DNA from 2 places in the Methylobacterium sp. Leaf94 genome. Region 2 is predicted to be linked to the other one. Evidence: riboswitches for the same ligand, from Rfam matches in the RefSeq annotation. Region 2 holds a riboswitch; the other holds the start of a gene.
The links. Region 2 has a riboswitch for thiamine pyrophosphate ahead of thiC (phosphomethylpyrimidine synthase ThiC). Riboswitches for the same ligand answer to the same signal wherever they lie in the genome.
Positions count from the first base shown of each region.

Region 1 (11,805 bases), on a different contig from region 2:
AGAAGGACGCCAAGGCGAAGTACATGAACTCGCCGGAGACGCCGCTCTTTCACAAGAGGCAGCTCCTCTACAATCTGCACCAGGCCCGCAAGCCTGCGCACGATCGCGGCGTCATCATCGCCGTCGAGGGCTACGTCGACGTCATCGCCATGACCCTGGCGGGCCATCCCAACGCGGTGGCGGGCCTTGGCACGGCGCTCACCGAGGAGCAGATCGGCCTTCTCTGGCGCAACGCCGACGAACCGATCCTATGCTTCGACGGCGATGGCGCCGGCCAGCGTGCGGCCTTCAAGGCCCTCGATGTGGCGCTGCCCGGCCTGACGCCGGGCAAGTCCCTGCGCTTCGCCATGCTGCCCGAGGGCCAGGACCCCGACGACCTCCTGCGCGCCGAGGGAAAATCGGCCATCGACCGGGTGCTCGACACGGCCCGGCCCCTCGTCGAAGTGCTGTGGTCGCGCGCCACCGACGGGGCGCCGCTCGATACGCCCGAGCGGCGAGCCGGTCTCGCCAAATCGCTGCGCGAGATGGTCGCCTCCATCCGCGACGAGACCGTGCGGGGATTCTACCGGGACGAGATCGAGGGCCGCCTGCGCGCTCTCTCTCCGCAGGCCGCCTCCGGGCGCCGCGGCCCCTGGGAGCCGCGGGCGGCCTCCGCGCGACCCACCTTCCAGCGCCAGCCCCGTCCGGGCGATCCGCCACCCTCGCCGCGAATCACCACCAAGTTCAATCCGCTCTATGCTGGCGAGACCAGCGCCTCCGGCCCGGTGGCGTTTCGCGACCGCGAGGCGATGATCGTCTCCAGCCTCCTCGTCCACCCCGAACTGCTCGGGATCGAGGCGGAGGATCTCGCCGAGCTCGAACTGGGCGACCCGGATGCGCAGGCGTTGCGCTCCCTCCTGCTCGACAGCCACGCCGACGCGGATCAGCCCGGCGTCGCGGTTCTGGAGAGCCGATTGAAGCGGGCCGGGCTCACGGAAGCCGCCTCCCGGCTCGCCAGTCATGTGCGCCCGGGCGATCGATGGACCCTTGACGCGCATGCCGATCCTGTGCGTCTCGAAGACGCATTGCGTCAGGCCGTGATCTTGCACCGCAAGTCTGGAGCGCTAAATAGCGAACTCCGCTTGGCTGAGCGGGCCCTGGTCGAGGACGAGACGGAGGCGAACTTCGCTTGGCTGTGCGACGTAAAGGCCCGTATGGCCGTCATCGCTGGTGCGGAGGCGGACGAGGTGGTGCCGGATGCGGATGAGGCATCGACACCCTGAGACGCGCACCGCGAACGAATTCGGCCGCCATTGGCGGCTCATGGTTAACAATCGGTCAAGCGTCTCGCTTGCATACCGGGATCTGACTTCGACGCGGCTGTCACTTCGGCGGACCGCACATCACATGTATTTCAGCGTCGACGACGCGGAGTGAGCGACATGCTCCCGCGCGATGCTGACACGACAACCATAGGCGGACCATGGCGACGAAGGCAACGGAACGGGACGAGACGGATGCTGCTCCGGAGCAACAGACCGACGGGCCGCTCCTCGATCTGACGGATGCCTCCGTCAAGCGGATGGTGAAGCTCGCCAAGAAGCGCGGCTACATCACCTACGAGGAGATCAACGAGGTTCTGCCCGACGGTCAGTCCGACCCCGACCAGATCGAGGACGTGCTGTCGCAGCTCTCGGAGATGGGCATCAACGTCGTTGAGGCGGAGGAGACCGAGGAGACGACGGAGGCCAAGGGCAACGGCGAGGCCGACGACGAGGACGGGGCGGAGGGGACCGAGGTCGCCGAGATCGCCCCCACCAAGCCCGTTGCTCTGCGCGCCGAGACGACCAAGGAGCCCACCGACCGCACGGACGATCCCGTGCGCATGTACTTGCGCGAGATGGGCTCCGTGGAGCTCCTGTCCCGCGAGGGCGAGATCGCCATCGCCAAGCGCATCGAGGCCGGTCGCGAGGCGATGATCGCCGGGCTCTGCGAGAGCCCGCTGACCTTCCAGGCCATCATCATCTGGCGCGACGAACTCGTCGACGGCCGGGTGCTCCTGCGCGAGATCATCGACCTCGAAGCGACCTATGCGGGCCCCGACGCCAAGAACGCGATGCAGATCGCCGACGGCACGGAGGAGAGCGAGGACGCCGAGGGCGACGCGCCGACGCCGCCCGAGGGCGACGACGAGGATGACATGGAGAACAACGTCTCCCTGGCGGCCATGGAGACGGAGATCAAGCCGCGCGTCCTCGAGACGTTCGACAACATAGCGAACAATTATCGCAAGCTGCGCAAGCTGCAGATCGAGCACGCCGAGCTCAAGGCCTCGGGCGGCACCCGCACCGATGCGCAGGAGCGCAAGCAGGAGGAGCTCAAGGACGCCGTCGTCACCGACGTGAAGTCGCTCTCCCTCAATGCCAACCGCATCGAGGCCCTGGTCGAGCAGCTCTACGACATCAACAAGCGTCTCATCTCCCATGAGGGCCGCCTGATGCGCTACGCCGAGAGCCACGGCGTCGCCCGCGACGAGTTCCTGCGCCACTACCAGGGCTGGGAGCTCGACCCGAACTGGATGGAGCGCGTCGGCAGCCTCGGCGGCCGTGGCTGGAAGAACCTCGTCGAAAAGGGATCGAGCGAGGTCGCCCGGCTGCGCGAGCAGATCCTGACCCTCGCGTCGGAGACGGGCCTCGAGATCGGCGAGTATCGCAAGATCGTTAACATGGTCCAGAAGGGCGAACGCGAAGCCCGCCAGGCCAAGAAGGAGATGATCGAGGCCAACCTGCGCCTGGTGATCTCCATCGCCAAGAAGTACACCAATCGCGGCCTGCAGTTCCTGGATCTGATCCAGGAGGGCAACATCGGCCTGATGAAGGCCGTCGACAAGTTCGAGTACCGGCGTGGCTACAAGTTCTCGACTTACGCCACCTGGTGGATCAGGCAGGCGATCACCCGCTCGATCGCCGATCAGGCCCGCACCATCCGCATCCCGGTGCACATGATCGAGACGATCAATAAGATCGTCCGGACCTCGCGCCAGATGCTGCACGAGATCGGTCGCGAGCCGACCCCGGAGGAACTGGCTGAAAAGCTGGCCATGCCGCTGGAGAAGGTGCGCAAGGTTCTCAAGATCGCCAAGGAGCCGATCTCGCTCGAGACTCCGATCGGCGACGAGGAGGACAGCCACCTCGGCGACTTCATCGAGGACAAGAACGTCGTCCTGCCCATCGACGCGGCGATCCAATCCAACTTGCGGGAGACCACGACGCGCGTGCTCGCCTCGCTCACGCCCCGCGAGGAGCGGGTGCTGCGCATGCGTTTCGGCATCGGCATGAACACCGACCACACCCTCGAGGAGGTCGGCCAGCAGTTCTCGGTAACCCGCGAGCGCATCCGTCAGATCGAGGCGAAGGCTCTGCGCAAGCTCAAGCACCCGAGCCGCTCGCGCAAGCTGCGCAGCTTCCTCGACAACTGACATCTTCGTTTGCGCCGGCTCGCCCCGGCCAACGACCCCTGCGAATGAGCCGGCTCCTCTCGGGGTCGGCTCTTTCGTTTCGACTTCCCGGCCATCGATGCGCATGAAGCGCGCCGAACGGCGTCGGCTCCGGCGTCCGGCCCAGTCTGCACTGTTGAAGCGGTGACGCCGGCACGATACGCACGAAACCAGAGCGGTGGCCGTTGCCGGACGCCATCTTCCAACCCACCTTGGCCATATGCTCGATCAAGGCCCGCCCCAGCCTTCCCCCACCGCCGAAGCCGATGGCTCGGAGGCGGCCGACGTCCCCTTCGGCGCCCTCCAGCAATGCGTGGCCCTGCGCGACTGGCTGCTGAGCGAGGGGGCCCGCATGCCGAAAGCGGAAGACCTGCTCTCCGGCCTCGCCGAACGCCTGATCGCGCTGGATGTGCCGGTGGACCGCGCCACCACGGCCATCGACGCCCTGCATTCCGAGTATTCCGGCGTCGGGCGGTTCTGGACCCGCGAGACGGGCTCCACGGTCCGTCTGTTCCCGCACGGGGAAGCGTCGGACAAGGCCTATCGGGCAAGTCCGTTCTTCCGTGTTCACGAAACCGGCGCGTGGCTGATCCTCGATCTCGCCGAGACCCCGGATGAGGCCTTCGCGGTCATTCCGGACCTGAAGGCCGAGGGCTACCGGCACTACATCGTCGCGCCGCTGTTCTTCACCAACGGCACGCGCAACGGCATCTCCTTCGCCACCCGATCCGAAGCGGGGTTCCGCGACGAGGACGTGGCGATTCTCCGCTTCGTCATGCCGACACTGGCGGCGGTCATGGAGATGCGCAGCGTCAACAAGCAACTGGATCACGTCCTGCGGATCTATGTCGGCGACGAGCCGCACAAGGCGATCCTCGGCGGCTCCATCCGTCGCGGTCACGTCCAGCGCATCCGCTCGGCGATCCTGTTTGCCGACATGCGCGATTACACGCGCATCTCCGCCGACATGACGCCGGAAGAGGCGGTCGACCTCCTGAACATCTTCTTCGACTGCCTAGTGCCGGCCATCGAGCGCGAGGGCGGCGAGGTCCTGAAATATCTAGGCGACGGCCTGCTGGCGATTTTTCGCGAGCCCGGAGACGATTTGGGCGGTGCCGCCAAGGGGGCGCTCACCGCCTCGCAAAGCGCCATGGCGGCCCTCGCGGAGGCTAATGCGCTCGGCCGCTTCGCCAATCCCGTGGCCGCCGGCATCGCCCTGCATCACGGCGAGGCCGCCTACGGCAATGTCGGCTCCGGCGCCCGACTAGACTTCACCGTGATTGGACGCGACGTGAATCTCGCTAGCCGCGTCGCCCGGCTGAACCGGACGCTGGGCGAACCGATCCTGATGACGAAGCCCTTCGTCGACTTCCTCTGGGACATGCCGGAGCCTCTCGGCGAACATGCGCTCGATGGGTTCGCCGAACCCATGGGTGTCTATCGGCCGGCGCGCCCGCCCGCTGCCTGAGGCCCGCTCGGGGATTGACCCCAATGCGCGGACGGCCCACATCAGGGGTGTTCCAGGGAGATCCCCGGCAAGGGGCTGAGAAACCGATGGCCGTCCGCTCGCGGATGGCGGCGCGGAAATCCTTCGAACCTGACCCGGTTCATACCGGCGTAGGGATTGGACCGCGGGTTTCTCCTCGAGCCCGGCACGCTTCACCACGCGAAGCTGCAGCCCCACCAATCTCGACGCCTGTTGCGGAGATTGTGTTGGACGTGACCCCGAACGCCTTCCTCAACCTGCGACGGACGCATGGCGTTGCGCCGCCGGCCGCCGTTGCCCCGGCACGCAGTGACGTGGTCGTCGTCGGCGCCGGCCTGATCGGGCTGTCGATCGCTTGGCGCCTGACGCAGGCCGGGCGATCGGTGACCGTGGTGGAGCGCGACACCGTCGGCGCCGGGGCGAGCCTCGCCGCCACCGGTATGCTGGCCCCCGCTGCCGAGCACGAGCCCGGCTCCGACCCGCTGCTGCCCCTGGCCCTGGAGAGCCTGTCGCGCTGGCCGGGTTTCCGCGATGCCCTTCAGGCCGCGGCCGGCCTCGACATCGACTACCGAGAGGAGGGCACCCTGGTGCTGGCCATCGGCCGCGACGAGGTCGAGCGCCTGCGCTTCCGGCACGATCTGCAGAAGCGCTCCGGCCTCGACGCTCGCTGGCTGACCGGTCCCGAGGCCCGGGCCCGCGAGCCGCGCCTGCGCCCCACCGTCACCGCCGGCCTGTACTGCCCGCACGACCATCAGGTCGATCCGAGCCGGGTAATGGCCGCCCTCGTGCGGGCCTGCCTCGCCGCAGGAGTCGCCATCGTGGAGGGCTGCGCGGTCGAGGCGCTGGATTGGAGTGCCGACCGGGTCACTGGCGTCCGTACGGCCCAGGGCATCAGCCGGGCCGACACCGTCGTGCTCGCCTCCGGCGCCTGGAGTGGGGAGACGGGACTCCTGCCCGATCATCTCGCCCTGCCGGTCCGGCCCCTGCGCGGCCAGTCCCTCGCACTACGGACCACGGCCCGCACCGGCACCCTCACCCACATGGTCTGGACCGAGCAGGTTCACATGGCGCCGAAGAGCGACGGCCATCTCATCGTCGGCGCGACGGTGGAGGATTGCGGCTTCGTCCCCGGCGTCACGGCCGGCGGCCTCTACGCCCTGCTGGAGGGCGCCCGCCGCGTCCTGCCCGGCATCGAGGAGATGGCGGTGGAGGCGATCTGGAGCGGCCTCCGGCCGACCTCGGACGACGATGCGCCGATCATCGATGCCCTGGCGCCCGGCCTCGTCGTCGCCACCGGTCATCACCGCAATGGCTACCTGCTGGCCCCCGCCACCGCCGATGCGGTCGCGGCCCTGGTCGCCGAGGGAACGCTGCCGGATTACGCCCGGGATTTTGGTCGAGCCCGCTTCGCGTCGGCACCGCAGAGGGTGTTCGCATGAAGCTCACGGTCAACGGAGAGGCCCGCGAGAGCACGGCTGCCGACCTCGACGCCCTGTTCCGGGAGGAGGCCGAGGAGACCGGCATCGAGAGCCCTCAGGGCATCGCCATCGCGCTCAACGGGTCCGTGGTTCGCCGCCGGGACTGGGCGCTCACCGCCCTCAGCGACGGCGACCGCGTCGAGATCGTCCGCGCGATGCAGGGCGGATGATCGAAAGGGGAGACATCATGACAGGAAGGTGGGAATGACCGAGATCGCGAACGACACTGACTCGCTGGTGATTGGCGGTGTGAGCCTGGGCTCGCGTCTTTTCATCGGTACCGCCGGCTACCCCACCCAGAGCATTCTGTTCGATGCGGTGGCGGCGTCCGGCGCCGAGGTGGTCACGGCCTCGATCCGGCGGGTTTCGCTCCAGGGGCACGGCTCGGATACGCTGCGCCGGCTCAAGGGGCACCGCTTCCTGCCCAACACCGCCGGCTGCGAGACGGCGCGCGACGCGATCATGACCGCCGAACTCGCCCGCGAGGCCCTCGATACGAACTGGATCAAGGTCGAGGTCATCGGCGATCGCGAAACGCTGTATCCCGACGTGGCCGAACTGCTGGATGCCTGCCGCCACCTCGTCGATGACGGCTTCACCGTGCTGCCCTATTGCAACGACGATCCGGTGGTCTGCCAGCGTCTCGCCGATCTCGGCTGCGCCGCCGTGATGCCCATGGGCTCGCTGATCGGCTCCGGCATGGGTGTGGCCAACCCGGCTAACCTGGAGCTGATCTGTCGGCGCTCGCCGGTGCCGGTGATCGTCGATGCCGGCATTGGCACCGCCTCCGACGCGGTTATCGCCATGGAGCTCGGCGCCGCCGGCTGCCTCCTCAACACCGCGGTCGCCAAAGCCGACGATCCCGTGCGGATGGCTCGTGCCATGCGCAACGCCGTCCAGGCCGGCCGCGACGCGTATCTTGCCGGCCGCATCCCGAAGCGGGGCCGGGCCGAGCCGTCGAGCCCGCAACTCGGTCTCGTGGGCTCGTGAGCCGGGTTGCGTCCGACGCGCCCGCTACCGGCGCACGGCGATGAGCGGCCTGCCCGCGCGGCTACTGGTGGTGACGGACAGGTCGGCGACCGACGTACCGGAGGTCGCCGCCCAGAACCTCCGCGCCACCCTCGAACGCCTCCTGCGGGCCGGCGCCCGCTGGGTCTGGTTTCGGGAGCGCGACCTGGCGCCGGATGCACGGCGCGCGCTCGCCCGGGATATCGCGCGTCTGGTTCAGGCTGAGGGCGGTTCACTGACCATCGGCGCCGATGTGGCGCTCGCCGCCGAGCTCGGGGCCGACGGAGTCCATCTGCCCGGTGGAACCACCGCGGCCGAGATCGCCGAAGCCCGCCGGCGCCTATCCGGCGGTCGCATCGGGGTTTCGGCGCACACACTGGAGGAGATCGCGGTGGCCGCGCGGTCCGGCGCCGACTACGCTACCCTCAGCCCGATCTTTCCGACGCAGAGCAAGCCCGGCTACGGTCCCGCCCTCGGAGCGGCGGCCCTGGAAACCGCCGCCGGGTTCGGCATGCCGGTCATCGCCCTCGGGGGAATCACGGTCGACCGCGTGGACGCATGCCGCGCTGCGGGCGCTGCCGGCGTCGCGGTGATGGGCGCACTGATGCACGGCGCGGACCCGGTGGCCGAGGTGCGCGCCTATCTCGCCCGCCTCGGCGCGACATCCGACGAGCGGTGACAGGCAAGGAGGCAGCGCATGTGGGGAAAGAACCGCTTTCTCGAGCGCGTAAGGGTGCAGCATCCGATCATCCAGGCGCCGATGATCGGACCGAAGCCGGCCCTTGCCGCCAGCGTCAGCGCGGCCGGGGGCCTCGGCTCCCTCGCCTGCGCGGCGATGAACCCGGACACGGTACGCAACGAAGCGGCGGCGATTCGGGCGCGGACGGACGCGCCGTTCAACCTGAACTTCTTCTGTCACGTGCCGGACGTGCCGGATGCAGTGCGCGAGTCCGCCTGGCGCAGCCGGCTCGCGCCCTACTATGCGGAACTCGGCCTTGATCCGTCGGCTCTGATCGTCATGGCACAGCGGTCGCCCTTCGACGCTGCGATGCTCGCGGCCGTCGCCGACGTCCGGCCGGCGGTGGTCAGCTTCCATTTCGGCCTGCCGGAAGCGGCGCTCCTCGACCGCGTCCGGGCGCTCGGCTGCATCATTCTCTCGTCCGCAACCACGGTGCGCGAAGCGCGCTGGCTCGCCGAGCGCGGGGTCGATGCGATCATCGCGCAGGGAGCCGAAGCCGGCGGGCATCGCGGCCTGTTCCTCGGCGGCGATCCCGCGACGCAAGTCGGCACGATGGCTCTGGTGCCCCAGGTGGTCGACGCGGTGGACGTGCCCGTCATCGCGGCCGGGGGCATCGCCGATGTCCGCGGGATCGCCGCCGCCTTCATGCTCGGCGCCTCCGCCGTTCAGCTGGGAACGGCCTACCTGCGCTGCACCGAGGCCGCTCTCTCGGGGCCGCACCAGGAGGCCCTGCGCCGTGCCCGCGACGAGGACACCACGATCACCAACGTCCTGACGGGCAAGCCGGCCCGGGGACTCGTGAACCGCGTCATGCGTGAACTCGGGCCCTGGCACGCGGAGGTGCCGGTCTTCCCCACCGCCGCCATCGGGCTCCAGCCCCTGCGGATCGAGGCCGAGCGACGCGGCTCCGGCGACTTCTCGCCCCTCTGGGCCGGGCAGGGGGCGCCCCTTGCCCGCGAGACTGAGGCGGGTCGCCTGACCGTTGAGCTCGCGGAGGGCGCGCTCAGGCTCCTCGGCCGCGCGAGGGCGTGATCACTTCGCCGTGGCCGGGCCGTAGGGCGGCCGGGGGATCGCCCGATGGGCGGCACGCAGCGCCGCCGACCAGCGCTCCCGCAGATCGTGGAAGTAGCTCTCGCCGGCTTCGATCCGGTGGTTTACCTCGAGGTCGAGGGCGTTGCGGCGGGCGACCGCGATGTCGATGGGCAGGCCGACGCCAAGGTTCGAGCGCATCGTCGAATCCATCGAGACGAGGCCGACCTTGAGGGCGTCGTAGAGGTCGGTCTCGTACTTAACCGCCCGGTCCAGGATCGGCTTACCGTACTTGTGTTCCCCGATCTGCAGAAAAGGCGCGTCGCCGCTGCACTCGATGAAGTTGCCGGCCGAGTAGATCAGGTAGAGCTTCATCGGGTCTGAGCCGATCTGTCCGCCGAACAACAGCGAGACCGAGAAGCGCAGGTTGGCCGCCTCGAACCCCGCCTTCTCGATCTCGCGGACCCGCCGAATGGCGCGGCCCACGAGCTGGGCCGCCTGGAACATCGTCGGCGCCTCTACGAGCTTCATCTTCGGCTCGCCGGCATCGCCCTCGACTCCCTCGGCCAGAAGGCTGAGGACCGACTGGGTGATCGAGAGATTTCCGGCGGAGGCCAGCATCATCACGCGCTCGCCCGGCACGTTGAAGTGGTGGAGCTTGCGGTAGGTCGAGATGTCGTCGAGCCCGGCATTGGTCCGGGTATCGGCGATCATCACCAGCCCCTCCTCGACGAGGACACCGACGCAGTAGGTCATGGAGCGGTCTTTCTCGCGCGTCCATCCGCGATCAGGACTGGACGGAAGCCTGTGCTTGCTCGACGCGAAGCGTCACGTCGAGTGTTTCTGTCCCGCCGCCCATGCGGCTGCCGCGAATCGGAGCCGCCCCGAGATAGTCGAGGGCGACAGCCACGCGGATATGCGCCTCGGTGGTGGCGATACCGTGGGCGGCGTCGAAGCCGATCCAGCCGAGCCCCGGCACCAGCGATTCGGCCCAGGCATGGCCGGAGCCTTGATCCGCATCCCGGTCGGCGTGATGGTAGTAGCCCGAGACGTAGCGGGTGGGAATCTCGAGGTGGCGGGCCGCCGCGATGAAGAGATGGGTGATGTCCTGGCAGACGCCCTTCTCCTGGACGAAGGCCTGCGCGGCGTTCGTGCTGGCGCTGGCCGGGCCGGGGACGAAGGTGACCCGCTGGTGCACGGCGGCGAGCAGCCGGTGCAGACACGGTAGGGGGGCCGGGTCGCCGGCCGCCGAGATCTCCTGGGCGAAGGCCTGAATGGCGTCGTTGGCCAGGGCGAGATCCGAATCCCGCAGGTAGAACACGTCCGGCAGGCGCTCGATGGTGCCGCGCACGATGCCGTGCATCTCCAGGGTGTCGACCTCTCCGGTGACCCGGATCGACAGGGCCTCGGCCGGCTCGTCCGCCGTGAACCAGTGCACCACGTTGCCGAAGCCATCCTCGCGCTCGCTCACGCGGCCGTCGACGGAGGGCTCGATGCGCCAGCGCCGGACATACTGGCCGTCATGGTCGCGAGGACGCAGACGCAGGACCTGAATCAGCCCGCGGGCGGGCTGCTCATAGGTATAGTTGGTCTCGTGGAAGACGCGGATTCGCATGCGGCGACCTTTGCGCGGCGTCGGGCCGGGGCCGGCCCTATACCAGATATTGCTCGATGACCGCTGCGCCGAGGCGATTGTTCTCGACGATGAACTCCGTCACGAACTCATGCAGGCCGGATGAGAAGATGCGGTTGATGTTCTCGCCTTCCAGGCGTGCCAGGGTATTGCTGGCCAGGCGCTGGCTCGCGCCGCGCCGCCCGTAGGCGTCGGCGATGAGGTCGAGGTGCTCCACCAGCATACCGTAGCAGTTGGTGAATGAGCGCGGCATTTGCCGGTTCAGGATGAGAAGATCGGCCACCAGGAGTGGCTTCACGCTCTCGCGGTAGACCCAGTGATAGGCGTTGAAGGCCGAGACCTCGCGCAGGATCGTGGTCCACTGGAAATAATCGAGGCTGCCGCCGATCTTCTCCGTGGCGGGGAGCAGGATGCGGTACTTCACGTCCAGGATGCGGGCGGTGTTGTCCGCCCGTTCGATCGCCGTTCCGAGGCGTGTGAACCAGTAGGCGTCGTTGCGCAGCATCGTGCGGTAGGCCGAACCGTCGAAGGCGAGGGAGACGCCCTTCACCCAGTCCAGGAAGCGGGTGAACTCGTCGCGGTTGAGGTCGCGTCCCTCGTAGTTGCGCAGCTCGAGCCAGGCGCCGTTGATGGCGTCCCACATTTCGGTGGTCAGCGCCGTGCGGACGCTGCGGGCATTCTCGCGCGCGGTCTCGATGCAGGAGCGGATCGAGGAAGGATTGTGGGGGCTGAAGGCAAGGAAATCGCAGACGGTCGCTTCCGTGACGCTGGCGTAGAGCGGCTTGAACACGTCCGGATCGCCAGCCGAGGCCAGGGCGGAGGCCCACTCGTTGGTCTCGCCGCCGCCGTAGCTCGACGGCAGGGCGGCTAGGCGCAGGGCGGCATCGAGGATGCGGGCGACGAACTCCGCTCGCTCGGCGTAGCGCGAGAGCCAGTACAGGTTGTCGGCGGTCCGGG
Region 1 covers NZ_LMRM01000034.1:295,874-307,678, forward strand. Annotated here, with positions in the region: gene dnaG (DNA primase) at 1-1,262, shown strand, start outside; gene rpoD (RNA polymerase sigma factor RpoD) at 1,463-3,457, shown strand; gene ASG63_RS16880 (adenylate/guanylate cyclase domain-containing protein) at 3,696-4,943, shown strand; TPP riboswitch at 4,989-5,117, shown strand; gene thiO (glycine oxidase ThiO) at 5,195-6,400, shown strand; gene thiS (sulfur carrier protein ThiS) at 6,397-6,609, shown strand; gene ASG63_RS16895 (thiazole synthase) at 6,644-7,429, shown strand; gene ASG63_RS16900 (thiamine phosphate synthase) at 7,470-8,126, shown strand; gene ASG63_RS16905 (NAD(P)H-dependent flavin oxidoreductase) at 8,145-9,218, shown strand; gene ASG63_RS16910 (hypothetical protein) at 9,219-9,971, opposite strand; gene ASG63_RS16915 (transglutaminase family protein) at 10,003-10,830, opposite strand; gene ASG63_RS16920 (alpha-E domain-containing protein) at 10,868-11,805, opposite strand, start outside.
Region 1: it holds a riboswitch for thiamine pyrophosphate, as region 2 does, so the genes downstream of both, thiO (glycine oxidase ThiO) here and thiC (phosphomethylpyrimidine synthase ThiC) in region 2, are expected to answer to the same signal.

Region 2 (11,805 bases):
GGAGGAATCCCTGCGCGCGCAGGGGCTGGCGGCCGTGGCGGGCCTCATCGATGCCGCCCTGCCCCTCGCCCAGAGCCGCCGGCTCCACCTCGCGGCGGCCCGGACCGACCTGCTCCTCCTTGTCCTGAGGCCGCCGGAGGCGGAGAGCCCCAACGTGGCGGCGACACGCTGGCGGGTCGCCGCCGGCAAGGCCCTGCGCGACCGCTTCGGCTGCATCGAGCGGCCGTGCTGGCAGGTGACCCTCGACCGGAGCCGCAATGGGCGGACCGGACATTGGCTTCTGGAGTGGGATCATGCCGCGCATCGTTTCGGTCTGGCTGGAGCACTGGCCGGTCACGCGGCTGAGGCGGACGCAGGCGCCGTCCGTCCCGAGCGGCGCGCCCAGCGCTCGGGCTGACGGCGACCGCGACAGCGGCCCGATGGTCGTGGCCGCCATGGAGACCAACGGCCTGCGCCTGGTGGCGGTGGATTCCGCCGCCCGCGCCCTCGGCCTCGTGCCCGGTGAAACCCTGGCCCGGGCCCGCGCCCGGATCGGGACGCCGGTCGCCGTCCATCCGGCCGATCCGGAGGCCGACGCCGCCGCCTTGCACCGCCTCTGCCTGTGGGCCAAGCGCTACACGCCCGTCGTCGCTCCCTACGGCCCGGCGGAGGGCGGCGACGGGTTCTTCCTCGACATCGCGGGGGCGAGCCACCTGTTCGGCGGCGAGGCCGCGCTGCTGGAAGACCTCGCCCGGCGGCTGTCGACCCGCGACATGCCGGCCCGGATCGCCCTCGCCGACACGCCGGCCTGCGCCTACGCCCTGGCGCGCCACGGCGGGGGCGGCCTCGTGGCCCCGGGCTGCAACGCGGAGGCCCTGCACGCCCTGCCCGTCTCGGCCCTGCGCCTCGATGGGGCCACGGCGCAGGCCCTGGCCCGCCTCGGCCTGCACCGGATCGGCGACCTCGCCACGGCGCCCCGGGCGCCGCTGGCCCGGCGCTTCGGCGAAACCCTGCTGCTGCGCCTCGACCAGGCCCTCGGATACCGGCCCGAACCCCTGGTCACGGCCGAGGACCCGCGCGAATTCCAGGCGGCGCGCGGCTTCCTCGAACCGATCGGGCAGCCGGAAACCATCGTGGCCACCGCCATGGGTCTGATGGAGGGCATCGCCCCCCGGCTGGAAGCGGCCGGCCTCGGCGCCCGGGCCGTACGGCTGACCCTGACCCGCGTCGATGGGATCCTGCGCAGCCTCGACCTCGGCCTGAGCCTGCCGACCCGCTGCCCGGCCCAGATCGGACGCCTGCTCGCCCTGCGCCTCGACCGCCTCGGCCCGGCCCTCGATGCCGGCTTCGGCTTCGAGACGGTGGGCCTCGAGGTCACCGCCACGGGCCCGATCGCGGCACGCCAGACGGCCCTGATGGAGGCCCCCGGCGGGGGCGAAGGCACCGAGCATCTGGGCGATGCCCTGCGCCAGCGCCTCGGCCGGCGGATGATGCGCCTCGGGTTTCGCCAGACCCACCTGCCCGAGCGGGCCGAGGCCGTGGAGCCGTGGCGCGCGAGCCTCCCCGCCCAGGCGGGCCGACCCGATCCGGGAGCCCGCGCGCGCCTGCCGCCGCGCCCGCTGGTGCTGCTCAGCCGGGGCGAAGCGGCCGAGGACGTCATCGCGCTGGCCCCCGACGGGCCGCCGCACCGCTTCCGCTGGCGCCGGCGCCTGCACCACGTCGCCCATGCGGACGGACCCGAGCGCATCGCCGACGAGTGGTGGCGAGCGCCGGGTCCGCTGCGGGACTACTACGTGGTCGAAGACGAGGCCGGCCGCCGCCTCTGGGTCTATCGCGAGGGCTTCCCCACGATGGAGGCGCCCGCGCGCTGGTTCGTGCACGGGCTGTTCGCGTGACGCGACGGGGGAGAACCGCGCCGGGGCGATGCCGCGCCCCGCAACCTGTGATAGCACTCCGCGCGATCGGGCACGCCGGCCCGGGGCGGAAACGCAGGGCCATCGGAATGATCCCCACCGGACGGGCGTGGAATCGGGTGCGGCCGTTCGCGGCGGCGCTGCCGGGGATCGTCCACGTCCCGACCTCGGACGCCGCGTCGGACGCTCGCGGCCGCGCCGCCTTCGTCGCGGCTCATCGCTGCGAAGTGGTCGCGCGGCTGAGCAGCATCCACCTGCACGGCCCGCGCAGCACGTCCCGGGATCGGTTCCTCACCGTGAGCATCGTCCGGACGGATCAGCGCTACGTGCAGTGCATCTTCTTCGACGAGGATACGCGGATGGGCTGCGAAGCCGCGTCGGGCGGGTGTGCGCAGGGGCCGGAGGCGTCTGGCGATGTCCTGCCCGACTCCACGAAGGCGGCCCTTCACCGGCTGGGCTTCGTGCAGCTCCGGCGGAACGAGAACTATGAGCGGGAGATTTCGCTGGGCACGCCGCCCGACTTCGATGCCGCGGCCGATCTCATGATCGGCACGCTCTACGATGCCTACGACGCGCGCGCACACGCCTCTGGAATTCCACGCACCGCGGGCGGTCCTTCCCCGCGATGCCTGTCCCGGGCCGGTCAGCGAAAACCAGCCGGCCCGGGACGCGGGGGCCTACTCCGCCGCGTCGACGTAGAGCTTGCCACCCTCGGCCTGGAACTCGGCCGATTTCGCCGCCATGCCGGCCTCGCGCTCGGCCGCGCTCAAGGGCGCGGCCTCGCCCAGCACCTGGCCGGCCGCCTCCATCGCCAGCACCTCGGCGCGCAGGTCCTGCGTGATCTTCATCGAGCAGAACTTCGGGCCGCACATCGAGCAGAAATGGGCGACCTTGTGGGCGTCCTTCGGAAGGGTCTCGTCGTGGTAGGCGCGGGCGGTGTCGGGATCGAGGGAGAGGTTGAACTGGTCCTCCCAGCGGAAGTCGAACCGGGCCCGCGACAGGGCGTCGTCGCGCAGCTGCGCCGCCGGATGGCCCTTGGCGAGGTCGGCGGCATGGGCCGCGATCTTGTAGGTGATTACGCCTTCCTTGACGTCGTCGCGGTTGGGCAGGCCGAGATGCTCCTTCGGGGTGACGTAGCAGAGCATGGCGCAGCCGAACCAGCCGATCATGGCGGCGCCGATGCCCGACGTGATGTGGTCGTAGCCGGGGGCGATGTCGGTGGTCAGCGGGCCGAGGGTGTAGAACGGCGCCTCGCCGCACTCCACGAGCTGCTTCTCCATGTTCACCTTGATCTTGTGCATCGGCACGTGGCCGGGGCCCTCGATCATGGTCTGGCAGCCCTTGTCCCAGGCGATCTTGGTCAGTTCGCCCAGGGTCTCCAGCTCGGCGAACTGGGCCGCGTCGTTGGCATCGGCGATGGAGCCGGGGCGCAGGCCGTCGCCGAGCGAGAACGACACGTCGTAGGCCCGCATGATGTCGCAGATCTCGTCGAAGCGCTCGTAGAGGAACGATTCGCGGTGCCCGGCCAGGCACCAGCGCGCCATGATCGAACCGCCGCGGCTGACGATGCCGGTGACGCGGCGGGCGGTGAGCGGCACGTGGGCGAGGCGCACGCCGGCATGGATGGTGAAGTAGTCGATGCCCTGCTCGGCCTGCTCGATCAGGGTGTCCTTGAAGACCTCCCAGTCGAGCTTCAGCGGGTCGCCGCCGACCTTCTCCAGGGCCTGGTAGATCGGCACCGTGCCGATCGGCACGGGCGAGTTGCGCACGATCCACGAGCGGATGTTGTGGATGTTGCGGCCCGTCGAGAGGTCCATCACCGTGTCGGCGCCCCAGCGGGTCGCCCAGACCAGCTTCTCGACCTCCTCGGCGGCGGACGAGGTCACGGCCGAGTTGCCGATGTTGGCGTTGATCTTCACGAGGAAGTTGCGGCCGATCGCCATCGGCTCCACCTCGGGGTGGTTGATGTTGGCCGGGATGATGGCGCGGCCCCGGGCCACCTCGTCGCGCACGAATTCCGGCGTGATGAAGGCCGGCAGGGCGGCGCCGAAGCTGTTGCCGTCGGCCAGGGCCGCCTGGGCGCCCTCCAGCATCGTCTCGCGCGCCAGGTTCTCGCGGTGCGCGACGTAGATCATCTCCTCGGTGATGATCCCGGCGCGGGCGAACTCGTACTGCGTCACCATCTGGCCGGGCGCGGCCTTGCGGATCTCGCGGGTGGCCGGACACGGGGCCACGAGCTTGTCCTCGGGCACGAAGCCGTTGTCCTCGGGCTTGACCGCGCGCGGGGTCACGGTGGCGTAGCCGCGCCGGGCGATCCAGGGCTCGCGCACCAGCGGAAGGCCGGCCCCGAGGTCGATCCCCGCATCCGTCTCCGTGTAGGGACCCGACGGATCGTAGACCCGCACCGGCGCCTCCTTCGGATCGCTCAAGGTGATCTCGCGGAACGGTACCCGGATGTCGTCGTGCCCGGCCACCGCCGCGTAGACCTTGCGCGAGCCCATGATCGGGCCGGTGGTCACCGTGGGCGCCTGCCCCTGCGGCAGATCCTTCGGAAGAACGGGTGCATTCATCGGGTTCGCTCCTGGCGTGGGAGACGATCCGGACTCGCGAACGGCGGTGTCGGATGGGACGACGCCTGAACATGCGCGCCGCGTCTTGGAATTCCCGTCCCTCCGCCGGTACGAACCGGATCAGGTTCAAGGGTCAGGGCGTCGCGCCCAATCTCAGCCCCCGCACTCGGAGCTCCCCTCGGAATGCTTCCAGATTCGAGGTCTGCGGCCGTTTTGTCAATCGCCGGCCCGACGAACTGAGACGGAATAGGGCCTGAAACGAACTTTATCGTCAGGCCCCGCGTTCCTTTACCAGAAGTTCGATCCTCGGGATCGGCATGCGAACGACAGGTTCTCCCATGAAGCGCATACTCCTGGCATCGGCCGCCCTGGTCGGGGCCCTCTCGATGATTCCCGCCTCCGCGGACGCACGTCCGGGCGGCGGCGGTGGTTTCCGTGGCGGTGGCGGCGGCTTCCACGGCGGCGGCCTGGGTGGCGGCGGATTCCGCGGCGGCAACTTCGGCGGCGGTGGCTTCCGCGGTGGTCTCGCCCAGGGCGGCGGGTTCCGCGGCGGCAATCTTGGGGGCAACTTCGGCGGCGGCGGGTTCCGCGGCGGCCTCGCGCAGGGTGGCTTCAACCGCGGCGGGACCATCGGCGTGGGCGCCGGTGCCGTCGGTGCCGGGGCGGGCCTCGCTGCTGGCAACGGCTTCCGGGGTGATCGCGGCGGCTTCAACCGCGGTGGGTTCAACCGGGGTGGCGCCTATGCCGGGCGCGGCTACGGCTACCGTCGCGGCTATGGCGGCCTCGGCCTCGGGCTCGGCCTGGGTCTCGCCGGCGCCGGGATCGGATACGGCCTCGGCAGCGCCTATGGCGGCTACTACGGCGACGACTATTACGCCGGCGGCTATGCGCCGGCCTATTACGGCGGTTACGCGCCCTATGGTGGCGGCTATGCCGCGACGGGCTACGAGGCCACCCCGGAGGTCGCGACCAGCGGCGAGGACGTCGCTTACTGCGTCCAGCGCTTCCGGTCCTACGACCGCCGCACCGGGACCTATCTCGGCAATGACGGTCAGCGCCACGCCTGCCCGTAACGGCTGACAGGCTCCGGGACGATCAGAAGGGGCTCCGCCGCGCGGCGGGGCCCTTTCGCGTCCGCGGGGCACTTTGATCGGGGGTGCGGAGGCCGGACGCGTCGGGCCTCACGAGCCCTGCAGGCTCTCGGCGAAGTCGTCCGGCACCTCGCCGAAGCTGCCGAGGATCGTGGCACTCTCCAGTTCCCCCGTCTCGTCGTCGGCCACGACCTTGATCGCCGCCGTCCCGGGAAAGCGGGCGGCCATCGCCTCGGCCTTCTTCAGGGCCCCGCTCTCCGTCACCGCCACATCACGGTCGCCCGGCGAGAGCCGCTTGCGCTTGAGCACGAAGGTCTGCACCAGGAACGTCGTCTTGAGGGCCATCGCAGGGTCTCTCCACCGGGCCGCGCCGGATCGCGTCGGATCCGGATACCGAGCGCATCTAGCACGAAAGCCCGGTTCCCACGCGACCCGAACGCCGCGGACAGGACCGGGCCGCGCTCCTCCGCTCAGGCTATCGGTTCGTGTGGTGCCTCGAGCCGCTGGATCAGGCGCCCCCCGTCCCAGAGCTCGACCGAACGGCCGTCCATGAAGGCCCGTGCCCGCTCCAGCGCCTCCGCCTCGGTGCAGCCCGCGAGGGACTTGGTGTGAAGGACGCGGCCGGCATTGTTCAGCAGCAGCACGCGGTAGGCCGACGGCGGCGTCCCCTGCCCCGGCGCATCGTCCCGCATGCCCCCCTCCCGCCTCGACGATCGCGACGGGCCGGTGCGTCGCCCCGAATTCAAGACGAACCGCGCACCGGCTCCGCATGGGTCGCAAGAGTACGGCTCGGCTCGTTAACGTACACACCGCATCGGCAAATCATTCCACGATGGGTTCAAGTCTTCCGTTCGCGGTGGTCGCGCCGCACGAGCGGATCACCACAGGCGCACCAGCCGGAAACCTGCGATCACATCTGCGAGATCGATGCCGAGCAGGTCCGTCAACAGCAGGCTGGCGCGGAACAGCGGCCGGGTGAAGGCGGCGGAGACGAGGAAAAGACCCAGCAGCACCAGCCCCGAATGCCGGGCCATCCGGTCCGCGAAGGCCCAGGGCGGGGATGGCGGCGAAGCCGGCGGGCCGGAGAGCCAGGGTCGGACGATGCCGTAGCCGTCGAGCCCTGGGATCGGCATCAGACCGAGCACCAGGGCTGTGCCCTGGAACAGCACCGAGACGGCGAGCACCGCACGCAGCGTCTCGGCCCCCGGACTGGCCAGGGCATAGAGCAGCGCGAGAACGACGAGGAAGAGGACGCTCATCGCCGGGCCGGCGGCGGCCACCGCCGATTGCCGTCCCCGGCTCAACCCGGCCTCGGGCGGACCGCCGACGCGGCCTGGCAATCCCACGCCCCCCGGAAATCCCACGCCCCCCATGACGGTGAAGAGCGCCGGCAGCAGCATGGTCACCACGGGGTTGGGGGCCCGCAGGGGATCGAGGCTGAGCGCGCCGGTCGGGGGCAGGCCCCAGGACAGAGCGGCCCGGGCATGGCCGTATTCGTGCAGGCACAGGCCCAGCACCCAGCCGGACATCAGGAACACGAAGGCGGCGCCCGAGCCCGCGAGCGCCCCGGCGCCGATGCCCAAGCCAACCCCGCAGAAGATCAGCCCGATGAGGAGCGCGTTCGGGCTCAGGCCGGGACCGCCCATGCCCTCCGCGCGGCCGGACGCGTCCCTCATGCCGCGCCGCGCCGGACCGGTGCGGGCGAGGTGGACCGGTGACGCGTCGTCAGGAGGCGGCTTTGGGGCCGGAGGCCGCTTCGGGGAGGGACGGGCGCGGGAGCATTCACGCGACGCAACATCGCTGGTGACACGCCAAAGTCCAGCCCTACCTCTCGGGGACGCCCCAGTGTCCCCTCCATCCCCAGGGTCCGGCGCGGTTCGGCGCCCCGCCACGACGGTCCGGGGTCGTCGCTCGGTCGCGGCCTCCCCTTCATCGAGCGCATGCGCCTTCTCGCTTCCCTCGTGGCCACCGCCATCCTCGGTCTCTCCGTCCTGGCCGTGACCCTGCTGACCGTCTTCCAGCGGCACCTGATCTATCCGGGCGCCTTCCGCAGCCGAGCGCCCGCCCCCGCCCGGCCGGCGCCCCCGGGCACGGAGGCGATCAGCCTGCCCACGGCCGACGGCGAGCGGCTGTTCGGGTTCTGGCGCGCGCCGGAGCCGGGCTGTCCCGTGGTGCTCAGCTTCCACGGCAACGGCTCGCGGCCGGAGCCCGGAGCGGCGCGCTTTGCCGGCGCTCCCTGGCGCGGGGCGGGCTGGGGCGTCCTCGCCATCGCCTATCGCGGCTATCCCGGCTCGACCGGGAGTCCGAGCGAGGCGGGGCTGATCGCCGACGGACAGGCGGCCTACGCGATGGTCCAGGCGCGGGTCCCCGGAACCCCGGTGCTGCTACACGGCCACTCCCTCGGGGCCGCGGTGGCGGTGGCCCTGGCCGAGGCCCGGCCGCATCTCGGCCTCTATCTCGAGGCGCCCTTCGACTCCCTCTCCGCCATCGTCGCCGGGCGCTTCCCCTTCCTGCCGACCAGCCTGCTCCTTCGGGACACCTTCCGGTCCGATGCGCGCATCGCCGCCGAGGGCGGTCCGATCGTCATCGTCCACGGCCGGGACGACCCGGTGGTGCCCCTCGCGCATGCCGAGCGGCTGGCGGCGCAGGCCGGTCCGCGCACGCGCCTGACGGTCATCGCCGGCGACCACGTCTCCATTCTCGGGACCCAGGACCGCGAGGCCGCGGCCGTGTTCCAACCGAACGACCCCGCCCAGCGCCGGCCTGTTCCGGCAGCGGTCCACTGACGCACGCATCCGACGGGAGACACCCTTGGGACGACGAGCCCGACTCTGGCGCGACGACGACCCGGCGACGCACGGTCCGCAGGCCAAGCCTCCGGTGATCTGCCCGCTCTGCGAGCGGCCGATCCCGCCCCATGCCAAATCGAGCCTGCACCACCTGACCCCGAAGCTGAAGGGCGGGGCGCGGGCCGGCACCGTGCGCCTGCACCAGATCTGCCATTCGGCGATCCACGCCCGCTTCAGCGAGGCCGAGATCGCCCGGCGCCTCGCCGACGTCGATGCCCTGCGGGCGGCGCCCGAGATGGCGGAGTTCCTGGCCTGGGTCCGCACCAAGCCGGACGACTTTCACGCCGCGACCCGCATGACCCGCGACCGCCGGGGCGCCAAGCGCGACCCGCATTGAGGGCGGCGAGAGGTGGCCGCACGCGGGCAAGGCGTGGCCCAAACCGGAGCCGGTGACGGCCCGGCCTTTACCCTCCGTTCGGCATGATCCGCGGGCGGTCCTCGCCGTATCGCCATCCTTAAGACCTGGCGCCGAAGGATCGCGGTCCTGTGGGCAGGAGCGGATCATGGCGGCGGTCGCGGTGGGGCAAGGCACGGCGGAAGGAACGATGGACGGAACGGGGCAGCGCGCAGCGGGATCCCCGCGGGATGCCGCCCGGCTCGCCTGGGTGGATGTCGCCAAGGGCCTGTGCATCATCCTCGTGGTCATGATGCATGCGACGCTCGGCACCGGGATCGCGATGGAAGGCGAGGGCTTCCTGCACACCGTGGTGGCCTTCGCGCGCCCGTTCCGCATCCCGGACTTCTTCCTGCTGTCGGGCCTGTTCCTCGGCCGGGTCATCGACCGCGACTGGCGCCTGTTCCTCGACCGGCGCCTCGTGCACTTCGTCTACTTCTACGTCCTCTGGGTGCTGATCCAGTCAACCTTCAAGTACGGCCCGATCACCGACGGAGCCGGGCCGGGCGCCTTCGTCGCCCACCTCGCCCTGGCGGTGGTCGAACCCTACTCGACCCTGTGGTTCATCTACCTGCTGGCGGTGTTCTCGGTGCTGACCAAGGCGCTGCGGCCGGTGCCGACGGCCTGGCTCCTCGGCGGGGCGGCACTGCTGCAGGTCCTGCCGATCCATACCGGTTTCGAACTGATCGACGAGTTCTGCGACCGCTACGTCTGGTTCCTGGTCGGCTACCTCTTCGCCGCGCGCATCTTCACCTTCGCCGATCTCGTGCAACGCCACGCCCGCGCCGCGCTGCTCGGCCTGGCGCTCTGGGCCGTGGTCAACGCCGCGATGGTCTTCGTCCCCACGGGCTTCCCAGCCGTGCCGGTCCTGGCGAACCTCCCGGGCCTCGCCCTCGTCCTGAGCGGCGCCGGCGCCCTCGCGATCGTCGCCATCGGGGCCCTGATGTCACGGGCCGGCGGGCCGGTGACGGCGGCGCTGCGGGCCTGCGGCCAGCGCTCGATCGTGATCTACCTCGCGTTCTTCCTGCCGATGGCCCTCACCCGCACGCTGATCGTGCGGTCGGGGGCGATCACCGACATCGGTTGGGCGAGCCTCGTCGTCACGGTGGTGGCGATCCTGGTTCCGCTGGGCTTCGATCGGATGATCCGTCACACGCGCCTGTCGTTCCTGTTCGTGCGACCGCGGGCCTTCCACATCGTCGGCGCCCGCCCGCGGCCGGGCGCTCCCGCCCTGCGCGCGGTCTGAGCCCTCAGGCCGCGGCCTCGACCCGCGGCCGGACGAGACGGTCGAGGAAGTTCCCGATCTCCGCCCGCCGGCGGGCCGGCTCCAGCAGGTCGGGGCCGAGCCGGTGGCGGGCGATCCGGTCCCGGTGTCCCTCCGGGTCAGCATGGATGCGGCAGAGGTCCGCCGCATAGGCCTCCACCGCCGCGCGGTCGGGCAGCGCGCCCGCCTCCACCACGTCCTCGGCGCTGAGGCGCAGCATCGCGGCCAGGGCGTCGAGATCGAGTTCTGGGTGGTACTGCGTGCCCCAGAACACGCCGGCCCCGTGCCGGATCTCGATCGCCTGGACCGACAGGACCGCGTTGCCCGCCAGCACCGTGGCGTGGGCCGGCGGCGTGATGACGGCGTCGAGATGCATGGCGGGGGCATCGAAGCGCTCGCCCCGCCCGGCGAGGAGCGGGTGCGCCCGCCCGGCCTCGGTGCGCACGAGATCGCGCGAGAATCCGTATTCCGGACCCTTCGGGGCGCGGGCCGCATGGCCGCCGGCCACCACCGCGGCGACCTGGACGCCCCAGCACGAGCCGAAGACCGGAAGCCCGGCGCCGAGGGCTTCGCGCACGAGGTCGATCTGGCGCCGCACGGCGTCGGACGCGTCGCAGACGTGGAGCGTCGATCCCGTGAGGAAGAGGGCGTCGAAGCCGGCGAGCCGCGTCCCGGGGGACAAAGCCGCATCGGCGTCGGCCGGGGTGATCAGGGTGCAGTCGACCCCGGGTGAGATCTGGCGCAGGACCTCCGCATAGGCTTCCGCCGAGGTGACGCCGGTGGCTGAGACGTGATCGGCCCGTCCGGACCGGTCGTTCCCATCGGCCACGAGGAGGTGCAGCATGGATGCGGTCCCATCCGGCCCCGGGGGCCGGCCAAAGGGACGGGGAACGATCCCTGACTGCCCTCGTTCCCGTCAGGCCGGACGCCGGATCGCCGCATGGCGGTCGGCGGCGATTCGCACCGAGAGCCCACGATCGGAGGCTTCGATGGCCACGCCACGTCCCGCGACCGCCCCGCTCGGTCGCGCCCGCCCTCGGTGGGCATCCCTGGGTCTCGCCCTCGCCGGTCTGGTGCCCGGCCTCGCTCCGGCGCCCGCCGCGGCGCAGTACATGGCCCTGACCGCCCCCGCGCCGAAACCGGCCGCGCCCGAGCCGCCGAAGCCGGTTCCGCCGCCGACCCGCGCGGCGGAGCAGGCCTTCGACGGACACCTGCCGAACCAGCGCACGGGACACGGGCGCGAGCGCGTGGTGCGCGACATCTGCATCGGCTGCGACCGCTGACCCCGATCGATCAGGTGTCCGCGCGGGCGCCTCGCGTGATCGCCTCCACCATGCCCTGCGACAGCCGCACGAACTGGCCGGTGCCATGCCCGCGCGCATCGAGGAGTTCGGCGAAGACCGGCTTGGCCGGCTCGTAGGCCAGGGCGTCGCGGGACCGCGGCCTTCGGCGCTTCTCCCGGAGGCGGTCGGCAAGGGCGGCAGGAACGAACGGATCGCGCAAGTCCGGCAGGCTCCTCGTCATGGCCCGCGCGGGTGGGAACCCGCCGGGCGAGGCCCGGGCTTAGGTCCAGGGTGGTTGCGGGAAGCTTAAGGCCGGGCCGCCCGTCACGCTCAGAACCCGCGATCACGGAACCGTATTCCCGCGGCCGTGGTTGGGTCTGCCGAACAGGGAGAAAACTTGATGTCTGACAGCGTGTTGGCGACCGTGACCGTTCCGTCTCTCAGGGCCGCCCGCGTGGCACG
Region 2 covers NZ_LMRM01000004.1:63,055-74,859, forward strand. Annotated here, with positions in the region: gene ASG63_RS03810 (ImuA family protein) at 1-397, shown strand, start outside; gene ASG63_RS03815 (Y-family DNA polymerase) at 294-1,874, shown strand; gene thiC (phosphomethylpyrimidine synthase ThiC) at 2,570-4,462, opposite strand; TPP riboswitch at 4,543-4,651, opposite strand; gene ASG63_RS03825 (BA14K family protein) at 4,801-5,535, shown strand; gene ASG63_RS03830 (hypothetical protein) at 5,644-5,898, opposite strand; gene ASG63_RS03835 (hypothetical protein) at 6,024-6,245, opposite strand; gene ASG63_RS03840 (hypothetical protein) at 6,432-7,229, opposite strand; gene ASG63_RS03845 (alpha/beta hydrolase) at 7,494-8,339, shown strand; gene ASG63_RS03850 (hypothetical protein) at 8,365-8,739, shown strand; gene ASG63_RS03855 (acyltransferase family protein) at 8,948-10,042, shown strand; gene ASG63_RS03860 (glutamine amidotransferase-related protein) at 10,047-10,904, opposite strand; gene ASG63_RS03865 (hypothetical protein) at 11,050-11,343, shown strand; gene ASG63_RS03870 (hypothetical protein) at 11,354-11,563, opposite strand; gene ASG63_RS03875 (hypothetical protein) at 11,744-11,805, shown strand, end outside.